DNA from 4 places in the Streptomyces thermocarboxydus genome. Region 1 is predicted to be linked to each of the others. Evidence: riboswitches for the same ligand, from Rfam matches in the RefSeq annotation. Region 1 holds a riboswitch; each other region holds the start of a gene.

Region 1 (4,401 bases):
GGCAGATCGCCTCGGCCGGCCTGGTCTCCCTGGCCCACGGCACCAACGACGCCCAGAAGACGATGGGCATCATCACCCTCGCCCTGGTCGCCGGCGGCGCCGTCGCCCCCGACTCCGACCCGCCGGTGTGGGTCATCCTCTCCGCGGGTCTCGCCATCGCCCTCGGCACCTACCTGGGCGGCTGGCGCATCATCCGCACCATGGGCAAGGGCCTGACCGACCTCCAGCCGCAGCAGGGCTTCGCCGCCCAGACCAGCGCCGCGACGGTCATCCTGGCCTCCTCGCACCTGGGCTTCTCCCTCTCCACGACGCACTCCGTGTCCGGTTCCGTCATGGGCGCGGGACTCGGCCGCAAGGGCGGTGTGGTCCGCTGGTCCACGGCCACCCGGATGTTCGTCGCCTGGGGCCTGACCCTGCCGGCCGCCGCGCTGGTCGCGGCGATCGCCGAGTGGGTGTGCGGCTTCGGCAGCTGGGGCACCGCCGTCGTGGCCGTCTTCCTGGTCGCCTCCAGCGCGGCCATCTGGAAGATCTCCCGGCGCGAGGTCGTCGACCACACCAACGTCAACGACCACGACACCCCGGAGACCGTCTCCGAGGAGCCCGCCGGTGTCGTCACCCAGGCGATCGCCGCCGTGACCCCGCCCCCGGCAGGCCCCTCCGAGGACCTCTCGGCCACCATCCCGGCACCGGCCCCGGCCACCGCCGACCCGCAGGCCCCGTCGGCCGCCTCGACCGTCTGACCGCGTCCGGCACGAAGGAAGTAGCAGCATGAAGATCGACTGGGCGGCCCTCGGCTCCGTGTTCGGCGTCAGCCTCGTGGTCACCGTGGCCCTGGTGGCCCTGTTCACCCTGGGCATCTCGGGTCTGTCCCGCCGCGAGCGGGCGTCCGCCGAGGGCCGGTCCGCGGCCCTCGCGGTCACCGGCGCCTACGCCTGCTTCGCCGCCTGCGCGGCGGCGGTCGGCTACGGCATCTACCTGATCATGGCCTGAACCACCGGGCCGCACGCGTGAGCGGGCGGGACGGGAGCGGCGGCTCCCGTCCCGCCCGTCGCCGTGTCTCCGCCCGTGCCGGACGTGCGCGCGTCCACGGGCCGCCGGCCGCGTTCACCCACGTGAGCCCCTCTGTGGGCCTCGGCACACTTCAGCCCCGCAGGTCAAAGGCAAGTTGACGGCCCTTCCGGGGGCATGGTGGACTGCCTCCGCCAATACGGCGGCAGAAGAGGAAGCCGGTGCGAATCCGGCGCGGTCCCGCCACTGTCACCGGGGTGCGAACCCCGGGAGCCAGGAACTCTCGCCGCCGGTCTCGTCGAACCAGGGCGCGGACACCCTGAGTGAGGACATATCGCCATGCGCGGCAGCCTGCCGAGGTCGACCAGCGACACCCCACCCCCCTTCGGGGCCGTGATCTCCGGATCCGTCACCGGCTGAACCCATGGGTGCCGATCGCGTGTTCGCGTACGGCGCCGCCGCCGGCCTCCTCGGCGACCTGCTGCTCGGCGATCCCCGCCGCGGTCATCCGGTCGCCGCCTTCGGGCGGGCCGCGGCTGCCGTGGAGCGGGGGCTGTGGCGGGACGACCGTGGCCGCGGGGCCGTGCACACCGCCGTGTGCGTCGGCGGCGCCGTCACGCTCGCCGGCCTGGCCGTCGGCGCCGTACGCCGTTCCCCCGCCGCCTCCGTCGCCCTGACCGGCGTCGCCACCTGGGCCGTCGTCGGCGGCACCTCGCTGGCCCGGGAGGCCCGTGCCGTCGGGCAGGCGCTCCAGGCCGGGGACGTCGAGGCCGCCCGCGCGCGGCTGCCGCACCTGTGCGGCCGTGACCCGCAGGCGCTGGACGCCGACGGGATCGCCCGCGCCGTGGTGGAGTCCGTCGCCGAGAACACCTCCGACGCCGTGGTGGGCGCCCTGGTGTGGGGCGCCGTCGCCGGGGTGCCGGGTCTGGTGGGGTTCCGGGCCGTCAACACCCTGGACGCGATGGTGGGTCACAGGTCGCCCCGGTACCTCCGCTACGGCTGGGCGTCCGCCCGGCTCGACGACGTCGCCGGCTGGCCGGGCGCGCGCCTGACGGCCGTCCTCGCCGCGCTCACCGGTCCCGACCCGCGTGGGGCGGTACGGGCCTGGCGCGCGGACGCGGCGAAGCACCCCAGCCCCAACGCCGGTCCCGTGGAGGCGTCCTTCGCGGGCGCGCTCGGCGTCCGGCTCGGCGGAACCCTCTCCTACGGCGGGCGGGTCGAGCACCGGCCCGTCCTCAACGGCGGCGGACGCCCCGTCGCCGTCACCGACATCGACCGGGCGGTGCGCCTGTCGCGGCGCGTCGGCTGGCTGGCGCTCGCGGCCGGGGTGGCCGCGCGGCGCGTGCTGAAGGGACGTGACCGGTGAGCGGTGGCGGACTGCTGGTCGCCGGGACCACCTCGGACGCCGGCAAGAGCGTGGTCACCGCCGGGATCTGCCGGTGGCTGGTGCGCCAGGGGGTGAAGGTCGCGCCGTTCAAGGCGCAGAACATGTCGCTGAACTCGTTCGTCACCCGCGAGGGCGCCGAGATCGGCCGCGCCCAGGCGATGCAGGCGCAGGCGTGCCGGGTGGAGCCGACGGCGCTGATGAACCCGGTGCTGCTGAAGCCGGGCGGCGACCGGTCCAGCCAGGTGGTGCTGATGGGCCGCCCGGTCGGCGAGATGAGCGCCCGCGGCTACCACGGCGGCCGCCAGGAGAAGCTCCTCGGCACGGTCCTGGACTGCCTGGAGCGACTGCGCGCCGAGTACGACGCGGTGATCTGCGAGGGCGCGGGAAGCCCCGCCGAGATCAACCTGCGCCGCACCGACATCGTGAACATGGGGACCGCGCGGGGCGCCCGGCTGCCCGTGCTGGTGGTCGGGGACATCGACCGGGGCGGCGTGTTCGCCTCCTTCTTCGGCACGGTCGCCCTGCTCTCCCCCGAGGACCAGAAGCTGGTCGCCGGGTTCCTGGTGAACAAGTTCCGCGGGGACGTCTCCCTGCTGGAGCCGGGCCTGGAGATGCTGCACGGCCTCACCGGGCGGCGCACCTACGGCGTGCTGCCGTTCCGGCACGGGCTCGGCATCGACGAGGAGGACGGGCTGCGCGTCTCCCTGCGCGGCGCCGTGCGGGAGTCCGAGGTGGCCGCGCCGGCCGGCGAGGAGGTGCTGCGGGTCGCGGTGTGCGCGGTGCCGCTGATGTCCAACTTCACCGACGTGGACGCGCTGGCCGCCGAACCGGGCGTCGTGGTGCGGTTCGTGGACCGGCCCGACGAACTCGCCGACGCCGACCTGGTGGTGGTGCCCGGCACCCGCGGCACCGTGAAGGCGCTGCGCTGGCTTCACGAGCGGGGTCTCGCGGACGCGCTGGTGCGGCGGGCCGCCGAGGGCCGGCCGATTCTGGGCATCTGCGGCGGCTTCCAGCTGCTCGGCGAGCACATCGAGGACGACGTGGAGAGCCGCGCGGGCCATGTGGACGGGCTGGGCGTGCTGCCCGTCCGGGTGCGGTTCGCCCGCGAGAAGACCCTGGCCCGCCCGGTCGGCGAGGCCCTCGGGGAGCGCGTCGAGGGCTACGAGATCCACCACGGGGTCGCCGAAGTCCTCGGCGGTGAGAGCTTCCTGGACGGCTGCCGGGTCGGCGGCGCCTGGGGCACGCACTGGCACGGGGCACTGGAGTCGGACGGGTTCCGGCGGGCGTTCCTGCGCGCGGTCGCCGAGCGCGCGGGACGCCGTTTCGTGCCGGCCCCCGGCACCTCCTTCGCCGCGCTGCGCGAGGAGCAGCTCGACCGGCTCGGCGACCTGATCGAACAGCACGCGGACACGGACGCGCTGTGGCGGCTCATCGAGTCCGGCGCGCCACGAGGACTGCCCTTCATTCCACCGGGAGCGCCCGCATGAGCACTGTGTTGTTGTTGTCGACCGCCGACACGGACCTGCTGGCGGCCCGGGCCTCCGGCGCCGGCTACCGCATCGGCAACCCCACCCGCGTCGACGTCGCGGAGGAACTGCCCGCGCTGCTGGACGGCGCCGGCCTGGCCGTGGTGCGGCTGCTGGGCGGCAAGCGCGCCTGGGAGGAGGGGCTGGCCGCGCTGAAGGCGTCCGGCGTCCCCACGGTGCTGCTCGGCGGGGAGAGCGTGCCGGACGCGGAGCTGATGGCCGAGTCGAGCGTCCCGGCGGGCGTGGTGGCCGAGGCGCTGCGCTATCTCGTGGAGGGCGGCCCGGAGAACCTCGCCGAGCTGGCGCGCTTCCTGTCGGACACCGTGCTGCTGACCGGGGAGGGCTTCGAACAGCCGCGCAGGATGCCGGAGTTCGGCGTGCACGGCTCACGGGCCGTGCAGCCGGGACGCCCGACCGTCGGCGTCCTCTTCTACCGCGCCCACGAACTCAGCGGCAACACCGCGTTCGTGGACACCCTGT
Region 2 (4,401 bases), 5.1 Mb from region 1:
CACCGGGCCGGAAGCCGTGCGTCCGGCCCGGTGAGCCGGGGGTCAGGAGCGGGACAGCTCGTCACGGATGGTGCGGGCGGCGGTCACCAGGTGTTCGAGTGAGGCCCGGGTCTCGGGCCAGGCGCGGGTCTTCAAACCGCAGTCGGGGTTGACCCAGAGCCGTTCGGCGGGGATGGCCTTGAGGCCGGTGCGCAGGAGTTCCGCGGCCTCGTCGGTGCTCGGGACGCGCGGGGAGTGGATGTCCCAGACGCCGGGTCCGGCCTCGCGCGGGTAGCCGTGGGCGGCGAGTTCGTGGGCGACCTGCATACGGGAGCGGGCCGCCTCCAGGCTGATGACGTCGGCGTCGAGGTCGTCGATGGCCTGGACGATGTCGCCGAACTCGGCGTAGCACATGTGGGTGTGGATCTGGGTGTCCGGGCGGACGCCGGACGTGGTGAGCCGGAAGGCTTCGGTGGCCCAGTCCAGGTATCCGGCCCGGTCGGCGCTGCGTAGCGGCAGCGTCTCACGCAGGGCGGGTTCGTCCACCTGGATGACGGACGTGCCCGCGGCCTCCAGGTCGTGCACCTCGTCGCGCAGGGCGAGGGCGACCTGATGGGCGGTGTCGGCGAGTGGCTGGTCGTCGCGGACGAAGGACCAGGCGAGCATGGTGACCGGCCCGGTGAGCATGCCCTTGACCGGCTTCTCGGTGAGCGACTGGGCGTAGGACGTCCAGCGCACCGTCATCGGCTCGGGGCGGGAGATGTCGCCGGCCAGGATCGGCGGGCGGACATAGCGGGTGCCGTAGGACTGGACCCAGCCGTGCTGCGTGGCCAGGTAGCCGGTGAGTCGCTCGGCGAAGTACTGGACCATGTCGTTGCGTTCGGGTTCGCCGTGTACGAGGACGTCGATGCCGGTCTTCTCCTGGAAGGAGATGACCTCCTGGATCTCCGCCTTGATCCGCTCCTCGTAGTCGGCTGTGTCGATCCGCCCGGCGCGCAGGTCGGCGCGGGCGGCGCGCAGGTCGCCGGTCTGCGGGAAGGAGCCGATGGTCGTGGTCGGCAGCAGCGGCAGCCCGAGGTGGGCGCGCTGGGCGGCGGCGCGCTCCGCGTAGGACGGGGAACGGCGCCCGTCGGTCTCGGCGACCGCGGAGGCGCGGGCGCGGACGGCCGGATCGTGGGTGACGGGGGAGTCGGCACGGGAGGCGAGGTCCGCACGGTTCGCCGCCAGGTCGGCGGCGATGGCGTCGGTGCCCCGGGCGAGACCCCTGGCGAGGGTGACGACCTCGGCGCTCTTCTGCCTGGCGAAGGCGAGCCAGCGCAGGATCTGCGGTTCGATGTCCCGTTCGGCGGCGGTGTCCAGGGGGACGTGCAACAGGGAGCAGGAGGCGGACACGTCGACGCGGTCGGCCAGGCCCAGCAGCGTGCCGAGCGTGGACAGGGAGGCGGCGAGGTCGTTGACCCAGACGTTGCGGCCGTTGACCACACCGGCGACCAGCCGCTTGCCGGGCAGCCCGCCGGCGGAGGCCAGCGCATCCAGGTTGGCGGCCGCCGCCCCGGTGAAGTCCAGGGCGAGACCGTCGACCGGGGCCTTGGCCAGCATCGGCAGCGCCTCGCCGAGCCGGTCGAAGTACGAGGCGACCAGGAGCTTCGGCCGGTCGGCTAGACCGCCGAGGTCACGGTAGGCGCGCTCGGCGGCGTTCAGCTCGGCCGGGGTGCGGTCCTGGACGAGGGCGGGCTCGTCCAGCTGGACCCACTCCGCGCCCGCCGCCCGCAGGTCGGCCAGGACCTCGGCGTACACGGGCAGCAGCCGGTCCAGCAGGGTGAGCGGCTCGAAGTCCGCCGGCATGCCCGGGGCGGGTTTGGCGAGCAGAAGGTAGGTGACGGGACCGACGAGGACGGGCCGGGCGGTCAGGCCGAGCGCGAGGGCCTCCTTCAGCTCACCGACCTGCTTGGCGGAGTCGGCGGTGAACGCGGAGTCGGGGCCCAGTTCCGGGACGAGGTAGTGGTAGTTGGTGTCGAACCACTTGGTCATCTCCAGCGGTGCCACCTCCTGGGTACCGCGCGCCATGGCGAAGTAGCCGTCCAGCGCGTCGCCGGCCACGGCGGCGCGGTGGCGCTCGGGGATCGCACCGACCATGACCGTGGTGTCCAGGACGTGGTCGTAGTACGAGAAGTCGCCGGTCGGTACCTCGTCGATGCCCGCGTCGGCCAACTGCAGCCAGTTCGTACGGCGCAGTTCGGCGGCCGTGGCGCGGAGGGCTTCGGCGGTTACGCGGCCCTTCCAGTAGCCCTCGACGGCCTTCTTCAGTTCACGGTTCCGACCCTGCCGGGGGTAGCCGTACACGGTGGCCCGTGCTGCCGCGGCTGCGGACTTCGTGGTCACGGAGATCTCCTTCGCGAGATGAATCCCTGAGATCCCGGAGACGGGACGAGAACGCGAAGGGGAGACACACCGGGCGTGACCGACGCTGCGCGACAAGGCAGGGCCGTCCGCCTGATATGTACGCCGACCCGCCCTCGAGGTCACCGGGATGTCCGCGCACGAACGGTTCGCGCGCGGGCAGTTGGCAGGTCTTCGGACTCGCGGGCACGTCCTCACCGTTCGAGGACACCTACTGGCCGTCGCTTCCCGGGCCCGGTACTTCGGACCCAGTGCGTATGACGGCGGTCGTTCCCGCTCACCGCTGCGGGGCAGTCCCGGATTCCCACCGGGTTCCCTCTTGCGACACCTCGTCTGGCTGACGGGGCGAACCAGCTGCTGCGGGCAGCCTACGGGCAGTCGGCCCGTCAGGAACGCGGACGTCCGTGATCCGGGCGGTGACCCATGTCACGCGCCCGGAACGGTGCCAGGACCTCGCCGCCCTGGGCCAGTGCTTGACGAACAGCAAGGTCGGGGCATGGGTTCGCAGTGGGGCGCTGAGGACCACGTTGTGGCGCGCTCGGTGACGATCTCGAGGAAATGGCGGCGGATTTCAGCGGTGGGCAAGGCGGGGCCTCCGAAGGCTCACAGGGGGAGCGGGGCGAGGGAACGAGCGGGGTGGCGCGGGCCGAGGAAGACGACGATGCCCTTGCCGTCGGGGGAGGGGTGGGTGGCCTGCGTCCAGCCGTGGCGGCGGTAGAAGGCCATGGCCCGCCCGTTCCGGACCGAGGTGAGCAGCCATGCCCGCCCTTCGGGCGCGTCTGCGGTCACCGCTTCGAGGAGGCGGGTGGCGAGACCGGTGCCGCGGGCGGTGGGCCGGACGGCGAGTTCGTCGATCTCCCGGGCTCCGCACAGCCAGTCGGCGGTGCGGTCGTTGCCGAGGCCGGCGGCCGCCTGGGGATAGCAGCGGTCGGTGGGGAGGGGAGACGGAGTGGTCCACGCGGTGGCGAAGCCGACGATCTCCCCGTCGCGCACGGCGGTCGCGGCGGTGAACCCGGCACGCCGCACGTTCGCCGGCAGCCGGGAGACGAACTCGGTTGCCTGCGCCTCGTCCTCGTGCCAGGGCGGGGCGCAGAAGGCGTCGACGTACACCGAATGCAGTGACTCGGTGTGCGTGAGTATCCCGGCGTCCCGGTGCACACGGATGTCGGTGGTCATCAGGCGGCCACCGCCTTCCCCATGACGACGGAATGCAGTGCGGCGTACTCCAGCGGTGCCGGTGCGGCGCCCGTCCGTACGAGAAGGTCGCCGACAGGGGCGGCCATCGCGCCGTTGTCGGTGCACAGCCGCAGCGGAGGCATCCGCAGTTCGGCGCCCGCCGCCAGACGGTGCTCCTCGGCCGGCGACCGTACCCGCGAGTTCGCGGCGACACAGCCGACCACGACCACGGCGCTCACGCCGTGCTCGGCGCAGGCGGTGACCGCCTCGATGGCCGGACCGTCCGGATACGGCAGCCCGAAGACCCGTGCCGCCTTGTCGAAGCACTCCGCGACCGCGTCGTCCAGCGTGTCCTCGAGGTGTGTGATCGGGTCCCGGACCGGGTCCGCTCCCGTCTTGCTGCAGGACGACTCGATGCCCGGCGCCATCGCAGACCTCATGGCCGACCTTTCTGCCATTAGTAAGTTGTTGCAAGTAGTGTGCAATAAGATCTCCGATGATGTGTACCGAACCGGCTCCGCGCACATGGCCGCCCCTGGGGGACGCGGCCTTGACTCCTTCGATGCAACCCCTGGTCCCGAGGCGCGCAGCAGTGCCCCCGCCCGGCTGCCATGGGCCATCGCGGCGAAAGTCGTCCGGGTCGGCGCCGATGGCTGGGGTGGCCCGCCGGATGTCGCACGGTCCGTCCCGCTCAAGGCCCTCGGCCGCGACGAGTCCGCCGCCATTCGCGTCATGGCCGACGGAGCGGAGGAGCGGGCCCGCGTCCTGCGTCCAGGTGATGGAGGTGTCGGCTGGGGATCGTCCGCCATCCGTGCCGAACGCGGCGAACGGGTCGCCGCCACCAGG
Region 3 (4,401 bases), 3.3 Mb from region 1:
GATGCACTCGTACACGCCCGCGATGGACGCGATGGTCGCGGTGGGCGCGATCGCCAGCAGCAGCGCGTTGCGCAGGCCCGTCGCGGCGATCCTGGTCCGCAGCGCCTCCCAGCGCCCCGGCCAGGCGAGCTCGACGCCGTAGTGGTCGGGGTGCAGCACGCCCCGCGCGGTGCGGGTCTTCTCCCAGGCGGGCAGCGGGCCGTGCCGCTCGGCCAGTCCCGCGGACGTCTCGTACGCGGCGAGCATGATCCGCTCGGCGATCCGGGTGGACAGCGCCTTCGCCTCGGGGGAGTCGAACGGCATCCGCATCCGGAAGAAGACGTCCTGCAGCCCCATCACGCCCAGACCCACCGGGCGCCAGCGGCTGTTGGACCGGGACGCCTCCCCGGTCGGGTAGAAGTTGATGTCGACCACCCGGTCCAGGAACGTCACGGCGGTGCGGACCGCCGCGTCCAGGCGCTCCCAGTCCATGCCGTCCTCGCCGGCGAATGCCGCGAGGTTGACCGAGCCGAGGTTGCAGACCGCCGTCTCCCCGTCGTCGGTGACCTCCAGGATCTCCGTGCACAGGTTGGAGGAGTGGACGACGTGGCCCGGCTCGGCGGTCTGGTTGGCGGTGCGGTTGGCGGTGTCCTTGAAGGTCATCCAGCCGTTGCCGGTCTGTGCGAGGGTGCGCATCATCCGGCCGTACAGCTCGCGCGCCGGGAGCGTCCTGCGGGCCAGGCCCTTGGCCTCGGCGGCCCGGTAGGCCGCGTCGAACTCCTCGCCCCACAGGTCGACCAGCTCGGGCACGTCCACCGGGGAGAACAGCGACCACGGCGCGTCGTCGGCGACCCGGCGCATGAACTCGTCCGGCACCCAGTGCGCCAGATTCAGGTTGTGCGTACGGCGGGCGTCCTCGCCGGTGTTGTCGCGCAGTTCGAGGAACTCCTCGATGTCCGCGTGCCAGGTCTCCAGGTAGACCGCGGCGGCGCCCTTGCGGCGGCCGCCCTGGTTCACGGCGGCGACCGAGGCGTCCAGCGTCTTCAGGAACGGGACGATGCCGCCTGAGTGCCCGTTGGTGCCGCGGATCAGCGAACCCCGGGCGCGGACGCGGGAGAAGGACAGGCCGATGCCGCCGGCGTGCTTCGAGAGGCGGGCGACCTGGTGGTAGCGCTCGTAGAGGGAGTCCAGCTCGTCCCGGGGGGAGTCCAGGAGGTAGCAGGACGACATCTGCGGGTGGCGGGTGCCGGAGTTGAACAGCGTGGGGGAGGAGGGCAGGTAGTCGAGCCGGCTCATCAGCCCGTACAGCGCGGCGACCTCCTCCAGCGCCCGCTCGCTGTCGTCCTCGGCGAGCCCGCACGCGACCCGGAGCAGGAAGTGCTGGGGCGTCTCGACGACCTTGCGGGTGACCGGGTGGCGCAGCAGATAGCGGCTGTGCAGGGTGCGCAGCCCGAAGTAGCCGAACCGGTCGTCGGCGTCCGTGTCGATCAGCGCGTCCAGGCGGGCCGCGTGCAGCCGGACGAACGCGGCGGTGCGGTCGCCGATCAGGCCCTCCCGGTGCCCGGCGGCCACCGAGCCGGTGAACGAGGTGACGCCCTGCGAGGCGGCCTCGGCGCGGATGCCGATCGTCAGCAGCCGGGCGGCGAGCCGGGAGTAGGCGGGGTCCTCGGAGATCAGCCCGGCCGCCGCCTCGGCGGCCAGTTCCCGCAGCTCCGCCTCGTCGGCGGCGGCGGACCGGCCGCGCAGCGCGGCGGCCGCCACCCGGCCGGGGTCGGCGTCGGGCAGGTCGGCGGTCAGCTGGGTCAGGGTCCGCAGCAGCGCGGCCCCGGGGCCGTCGCTCTCCTCGGTCACGCGGGTCGCTGAAGCCGGATCGGCTGGCGCGATGGTCACGTGGGGCTCTCCCTCGCTCGGCACGGGGGCCTCGAAGAGCGCAGGGGGCAGCACACGAACGCACGCGGCGTCGCGTCCACCGGCCCATTCCGCGAGGCCCGGACGTCAGGGCACCCGGACCGGAAGGGCCGGGCGCACTGTCGGCAGGTCCTCGGACTGACTCCCGTGCGCGCCCGTGGGCAGGCATGGGTACACCGTTGCGGGACAGTTCCGGATTCGCACCGGATTCCCCTGCGACGACAGCGAGCATGAGCATACATCTTGTGCCGGGTGCCGCTGACGGACCCATATGTTGTGTCGCGCAGGGGTTACAGTGGTGTCGCGCGGAGAGGCAGGAGTGGGCTGTCAGAGCGTCAGCTCGTAGACCAGCAGCAGGATGTCGTCCACCTCCGGCAGCGGGTTCCAGTCCCGCGCCGGGTTGCGCGTGAAGCCCAGCCGCTCGTACACCCGGTGCGCGGCGTGCATGCTGCGCTGCGTGGACAGCACCATCCGCGTACGGCCGAGCCCCCTCGCGCGGTCGACGCAGGCGCGCACCAAAGCCTCGCCGGCGCCCCGGCCGCGGGCGTCGGCGGAGACTGCCAGCATGCGTATCTCCGCCTCGCCGGGCCCGGCGAGGTCCGCCATGGGGCCGGGGCCCGGCACGAAGGTCACCCCGCCCAGCAGCGTGCCGTCCCCCACGGCGACCAGCACCTCGGCCGCCGCCGCCCGCTTCGCCACGTCCCGCAGCTCGCCCAGGTAGCCGTCCGACTCCCCGAAGTCCAGCAGGCCGTCACCGAGATAGGCCTGCGCCGTGATCTCACCCAGTTCCGCGTGTTCGCCGGCGGTCACCGGCCGGATGACGATGTCCATGCGGGGGAGTCTGCCGCACGGGCACGACAACGGGCCGCCGGTTTTCCACCGACGGCCCGCTGCCGTGTGTATGTATGACCGCGTCAGTGCGCGCTGCCCGCCGTGGCCGGCGGGAGCTCGACCTCCACGCCCGGGTCGCCGACGTCCGCCGTGTAGTCCTCCGGCTTGGTCTCGTCGACGCCCTCCGGCGCCTTGACCGCCCGCAGGACGAAGGTCAGGACGACCGCGACCAGCACGTTGATCACGAAGGCGGTGAGACCGATGTAACCGATCTCCCCGATGCCCGGGATCTCCTTGGACGAGCCGCCGAAGTGCTTCTGCGTAGGCGACGCCACCCCGTACGCGGCGACCGTGCCGTAGATCATGCCGACCGCCCAGCCGCCGATCAGCGCCCAGCGGTGGAACCAGCGGGTGAACAGGCCGCCCACCAGCGCCGGGAAGGTCTGCAGGATCCAGATGCCGCCCAGCAGCTGGAAGTTGATCGCGACGGTCTTGTCCATGGTCAGGACGAAGATCAGCGCGCCCACCTTCACCAGCAGGGACACGATCTTGGAGACGGCGGTCTCCTGCCTGGGCGTCGCGTCCGGCTTGATGAAGTCCTTGTAGATGTTGCGGGTGAAGAGGTTCGCCGCCGCGATCGACATGATCGCCGCCGGCACCAGCGCGCCGATGCCGATCGCCGCGAAGGCCACACCGGCGAACCAGTCCGGGAACATGTTCTCGAACAGTTGCGGGATGGCAAGCTGGCCGTTCTGCACCTTCACCCCGGCCGCGATCGCCATGAACCCGAGCAGCGCCAGCAGGCCCAGCATCAGCGAGTACAGCGGCAGGATCGTGGTGTTCCGGCGGATCACCTCACGGCTGCGCGAGGACAGCGTCGCGGTGATCGAGTGCGGGTACATGAACAGCGCGAGCGCCGAGCCCAGCGCCAGCGTGGCGTACGTCCACTGGCCCGCCTCCCCCGGCACCACGGCGCCGCGCGGTGCGCCCGTGGCCGGGTTGGTCTGGCTGTACGCCTCCTGCGCGGAGGCGAAGATCTCGTCGAAACCGCCCAGCTTGATCGGGATGTAGATGATCGCCACCGCGATCACGAGGTAGATCAGCGTGTCCTTGACGAACGCGATCAGCGCGGGCGCCCGCAGCCCCGACGAGTAGGTGTACGCGGCCAGCACACCGAAGGCGAGCAGCAGCGGCAGGTCCTTGACGAACCAGTTGGTGTTCTCGCCGCCGCCGACGCCCATCACGTCCAGCACCGCCTGGATGCCGACCAGTTGCAGCGCGATGTACGGCATCGTCGCCAGGATGCCGGTGACCGCGACGGCCAGCGACAGCCCCTTCGAGCCGAACCGCCCGCGCACGAAGTCGGAGGTCGTCACATAGCCGTGCTTGTGCGACACCGACCACAGCCGGGGCAGGAAGGTGAAGATCAGCGGATACACGAGGATCGTGTACGGCACCGCGAAGAAGCCGGCCGCGCCCGCCGCGTAGATCGCCGCCGGGACGGCCACGAAGGTGTACGCGGTGTACAGATCGCCGCCCAGCAGGAACCAGGTGACCCAGGTGCCGAACGAGCGCCCGCCCAGGCCCCATTCGTCGAGGGTGTGCTCGTTCGCGGCCTTGCGCCAGCGTGCGGCCAGGAAGCCCATCGCGGTGACGAGCACGAAGAAGAAGATGAAGACGGCG
Region 4 (4,401 bases), 5.1 Mb from region 1:
CCGGCGTTTTCGACGGCCCTTCCGCGGGTGAGGCCCGCGTTGTGCAGCCTGTTGCGTACGGCGGCCTTGTCCCGGGTCAGCCGCAGGACGGCTGGATCGAGACCGGGCAGGCCGAGGCGTTCGGCGAGGGCAGCGCCGGCCAGGGTCCAGATGTCGGTGGAACTGATCAGGCCGCGCAGTCCCGGGGTGCGCCGGAGCAGATCGGCGGTCCGCTCCACGTCGAAGGTGTCGGTCACGACGACGTCGAGGGTGCCGGCGGGCAGCCGGTCCAATTCGTAGGCGTAGTAGGCGGGGGCCCGGGTCAGCAGCAGCAGGCGCTCGCCGAGCCGATCGGCGGCGCGGACCAGATGGCCGAGGCCGAAGGTCAGTGACTCCAGGCAGGCCACGGTCATGCCGCCCGCTCCTTCCAGTGGGCCGGGCAGGAAGTGCGCTGCCACGTCATCCTCGACCACGGCATGGTCATCTCCTCCGGAGTGCGGACCTCGAGGGGTTTCAGCGCGGCCGGGTCCAGGGCCTCGGCGTGCCGGGCGAACACGCGCTCCACGTAGCGGTGTCCGGTGTCGGCCCCTACCACCAGGTGCAGTCGGTCGGGGTGACGGCGGGCCTCGTACGTCGCCGTCAGATAGCCGGCACCGGTGGACAGCCCGGCGAACACCGCATGCTCGCGCAGCAGGGCGACGGCACCGGACATGGCGTGGGTGAAGTCCAGCCAGTGCACGGTGTCGTAGAGATGGTGGCGGACGTTGTCGAAGACGATCGACGAACCGATGCCGGCGATGATCGCCTCGGGATCGTGATGGTCCTGGCTGCCGAAGGTGACGCTGCCGAAGGGCTGGACGCCGACCAGACGCACCGAGGGGTCCGCAACGCGCAGGCGTTCCACGATGCCGCCGGTCGAGGCTCCGGAACCCACCCCGCCGACGACGGTCAGCCGTGCGGCCGGGAACTCCGCCGCGATCCGGTCGGCGACCTCCTGGTAGCCAAGGTAGTGGACGTCGTCGTGGTACTGGCGCATCCAGTGGTGGCCGGGATCCTCGGCGAGGATCTCGCGCACCCGTCGCACCCTCAGTTCCTGGTCGAGCTTGAGGTTCCGCGACGGTCTGACCTGCTCCACCGCGGCGCCGAGGATTTCCAGTTGGGCGAGGGTGGTGGCGTCCACGGTGGTGGACGCGACGATGTGGCACCGCATGCCGTACCGGTGGCAGGCCAGCGCGAGGGCGTAGGCGTAGATGCCGCTGGAGCTGTCGATCAGGGTCTGGCCCGGACGGACCGTGCCCCGCTCCAGCAGATGACGGACAGCGGCCAGGGCCGAGTAGATCTTCATCGACTCGAACCGCAGCAGGACCAGGCCGTCGGTGAGCCGGACGAGGTCCGGGACTTTCAGGGCGTCGGCGATGTGGGGGTGGATCACCCGTAGCCTCCTTGGGTGAAGGTGCACTGGTGGCCGAGCGAGTGGAAGAACGAGGAGAGTTCGGACTTGACCTCGGCCCGTGGGTGTGAGGCGAAGAGATAGCCGGCCAGGCAGCCGGTGTGGGCTACGAAGACGCCGTCGGCGCCGAACCGCTCACGATGAGCCTGCAGGCTGCTGAAGGTCGCCTTGGGCAGCACCTCCTGGGACAACGCGGCGCTGGTCGTCGCGGCCCGGGCGACGGCGGCCGGGTCACCCGAGTCGAAGCCCTTCAGCAGATCGGTCAGACACCGGTGGTACTCCTCGCCGCGGCGCCGGTAGTGGTCCAGCAGCAGGGGAGTGACGGCGGCGGTGTCCACCGTGCCGGGTTCCGTGACGTAGGCGGTGTGGAAGCCGATGTCCTGGCCCAGCCGCCGCACCACCCGGTGCCGGCCGCTGAGGTACAGGGCGAACTCGTCGAGGAAGACGCTGTCGGCGCGCTCGATGTCCGTCAGGACGCCGAGGACCACGTCCGTGTCGTACGGCAGGGAGAAGACACGGAACAGACAGCGCAGCGTCGCCACGATGTCCGCCGTGGAACTGGCCATCCCCACGCCCACCGGAAGTTCGGAGTGGGTGCGCCAGTCGCCAGGGGGCAGGGCGAAACCGTAGTGGTCCAGGAAGAGCCGGGCCGCTGTCGCCGACTTCTCACCCAGTGCCGGCGGACGTGGCGGGCCGGCCGTCGTCCTCGGTGTGAAGTACACCCATGAGTGGCGGTCCACGGGGAAGGACACCACCGCGATCTCGGGATCGGTGTCCGGTCGCAACGGGCCTTGGTACAGCTCGCCCAGAGTGCCGTGGCAGACACCGGACACCGCGCCTCCGGATGAGTCCCGTTCCCGGAGGAAGCCCGCGACGGGTCCGGGCCTCGTCGGCTCCGGTCTGCCGGACGACACACCGGCCCGGGGTCGGTACGGCCGACGCGAACAGGCTGGGTCCCGCACACCGTCCTCCTCCGTACCGGGCGTTGAACACCGACAGGGAAGGAGGCGCGGCCACACGCACGACGTACGACCGCCCATACCGCCAACCCAGTCCACGAGGTCACGTGCACAGCCCGCGGGACGCGGGCGCAGTGGCAGGTCTTCGGACTCGCGGGCACGTCTGCCGAAAGGGCGGACACCTACCGGCCGTCTCTTCCCCGGCCCTGACGCGGGCCCAGTGACACCGACGGCTTTCGTTCCCACTCACCGCTGCGGGACAGTCCCGGACTCACACCGGGTTCCCTCTTGCGTCGCGCCACCGGGCGTCCGGGTGGACGGGAGGCGCGAACCGACTGCGAGGATCAGCGTAGAGGCGCTCGTGCTTCCTGCGACAGTGGAGCCTCGGCGGGTTGTCCTGAATGTGGAGGTGACGCAGAACAAGGTGTGCCTCCACGCGCGGTTCTCGTGGCGGCTCTGGCCGGATAACGCCTTCGGAGATCACTCCCTCATCAGCCAGACTTGTTGCCTCACGCCACATGCGCACCGCTGCTGCGGTGGCCCGTGCCCGGGAGGCCCCTGATGACGTCAGACGTGAGGCCGGACGAAGACGGGGCGATGACCCCGTTGCCCGGAGGGAAACGGCCTCCCGGTGACCGCGTCGCGCTGCGCGGCGATCTGCGGGCCGCCCTGCCCGACGCCACCGCGGCGGTGGTGGTCACGGCGCTCGTGTTCGCGTTCCTGTGGGCGCGCATGGATTCGGGTGCTTCGGACACCGTCGCGGTCATGCCGTTCATGGACGATCCCGGCACCTACTGGATGTACCTGCTCAGCCAGGCGTTCGGCTGGTCGGCCCTGCTGTGGGCGTGGGGCACGGTCATGCTCGGCCTGGTGCTGTCGGGGCCACGCCCCGCCCGGCTGCCGGTCTCCCGGCAGGTGCTGGAGCGCTGGCACCGCACCACCAGCCTGACGACCATGGCCCTGATGTTCGCGCACGCGCTGATGTTCGCGGCGGAACTCGTCCGCTACGAGACGAAGGTGGACTGGGCCGAGCGGTTGTGGGTGGCCTTCGCGGACACCTTCGTGCCGGGCTGGTACGACTCCGGAACCGGCCAGGTCGCCATCCCGATCGGCCAGGGCGCCCTGTACCTGGCGATTCCGCTGGGGCTGCTGTTCTACGTCCGGCACCGTATCGGAGCGAACACCTGGCGCCGGCTGCACCGGTTCGTGATCGTCGTGTACGTGCTGAGCGTGTGGCACACCCTGTTGTACGGGACCAACGTCTGGTACGGGGAATGGCCGCGCACCATGCTGTGGCTGCTGCAACTGCCGGTCGCGGCCCTGCTGTTGATCCGTCTGCTGAGACCGGCCCGGCGGGCGGAACGGCTGGGGCCGGCCGGCGGGGGCGTGGGCCGGCCGGGTTGGTGGCTACGGGCGGCGGGACGGGTCGCCGTCGGGGCCGTCGTCGTCGGGCTCCTCGTCGTGGTGGTGTCCGGCCGTGACGGAGGGCGGGACCGTCCGACCCATCCGCCCGCGACGGCCCCGCACGCTCAGGAGACGGACTGACGGCCGACTCGGAGCGGGCCGGACGGTGTACCGGGATGGGAGGATGAGCAGCGACAGGGCGACGGCGGACGAGGAAGCCGGTGTGAATCCGGCGCGGTCCCGCCACTGTGATCGGAGAGCAAGTCCCGACAGGCCACTGCCCGGTAGCGGGTGGGAAGGCCGGGACGAGCATTGACCCGAGAGCCAGGAGACTCACGCGGTCGCCTCCTCGACAGACCCCGGGGCGGATCTCCCCGGAGAGAGGGACGGCACCGCATGCCCGTAACGCCGACCGGACCAACGACTGACGACGAGAGGCCCGCGACGGTCACCGGCCCCGTGCCGTGCCGCATCGTCGTGTGCCGCGACTGCTGCTGCGGCACCCGGAAGGTGACCGGTGTCGACCACGCGGCCCAGACCGAACGCCTGCGTGCCGCGGCACCGGTACGCGTCTCCGACTGCCTCGACGTTTGCGAACACGCCAACGTC

What was found. Region 1 has a riboswitch for cobalamin ahead of AY578_RS07155 (cobalamin biosynthesis protein). Riboswitches for the same ligand answer to the same signal wherever they lie in the genome.
Region 2: linked by a shared signal. The riboswitch ahead of metE (5-methyltetrahydropteroyltriglutamate--homocysteine S-methyltransferase) and the one ahead of AY578_RS07155 (cobalamin biosynthesis protein) in region 1 are both predicted to bind cobalamin.
Region 3: linked by a shared signal. The riboswitch ahead of AY578_RS22245 (ribonucleoside-diphosphate reductase subunit alpha) and the one ahead of AY578_RS07155 (cobalamin biosynthesis protein) in region 1 are both predicted to bind cobalamin.
Region 4: linked by a shared signal. The riboswitch ahead of AY578_RS30040 (GHMP family kinase ATP-binding protein) and the one ahead of AY578_RS07155 (cobalamin biosynthesis protein) in region 1 are both predicted to bind cobalamin.

What each region holds. Positions count from the first base shown of each region.
Region 1 covers NZ_CP058273.1:1,517,305-1,521,705, forward strand. Annotated here, with positions in the region: gene AY578_RS07145 (inorganic phosphate transporter) at 1-740, shown strand, start outside; gene AY578_RS07150 (hypothetical protein) at 769-990, shown strand; cobalamin riboswitch at 1,173-1,313, shown strand; gene AY578_RS07155 (cobalamin biosynthesis protein) at 1,433-2,374, shown strand; gene AY578_RS07160 (cobyric acid synthase) at 2,371-3,882, shown strand; gene cobN (cobaltochelatase subunit CobN) at 3,879-4,401, shown strand, end outside.
Region 2 covers NZ_CP058273.1:6,579,781-6,584,181, forward strand. Annotated here, with positions in the region: gene metE (5-methyltetrahydropteroyltriglutamate--homocysteine S-methyltransferase) at 43-2,361, opposite strand; cobalamin riboswitch at 2,540-2,736, opposite strand; gene AY578_RS30065 (GNAT family N-acetyltransferase) at 2,983-3,555, opposite strand; partial or broken gene AY578_RS30070 (tRNA (adenosine(37)-N6)-threonylcarbamoyltransferase complex transferase subunit TsaD) at 3,555-3,941, opposite strand.
Region 3 covers NZ_CP058273.1:4,796,175-4,800,575, forward strand. Annotated here, with positions in the region: gene AY578_RS22245 (ribonucleoside-diphosphate reductase subunit alpha) at 1-1,869, opposite strand, end outside; cobalamin riboswitch at 1,995-2,125, opposite strand; gene AY578_RS22250 (GNAT family N-acetyltransferase) at 2,215-2,718, opposite strand; gene mctP (monocarboxylate uptake permease MctP) at 2,802-4,401, opposite strand, start outside.
Region 4 covers NZ_CP058273.1:6,574,415-6,578,815, forward strand. Annotated here, with positions in the region: gene AY578_RS30030 (ATP-grasp domain-containing protein) at 1-392, opposite strand, end outside; gene AY578_RS30035 (cysteine synthase family protein) at 389-1,411, opposite strand; gene AY578_RS30040 (GHMP family kinase ATP-binding protein) at 1,408-2,214, opposite strand; cobalamin riboswitch at 2,512-2,736, opposite strand; gene AY578_RS30045 (ferric reductase-like transmembrane domain-containing protein) at 2,986-3,933, shown strand; cobalamin riboswitch at 4,004-4,127, shown strand; gene AY578_RS30050 (hypothetical protein) at 4,189-4,401, shown strand, end outside.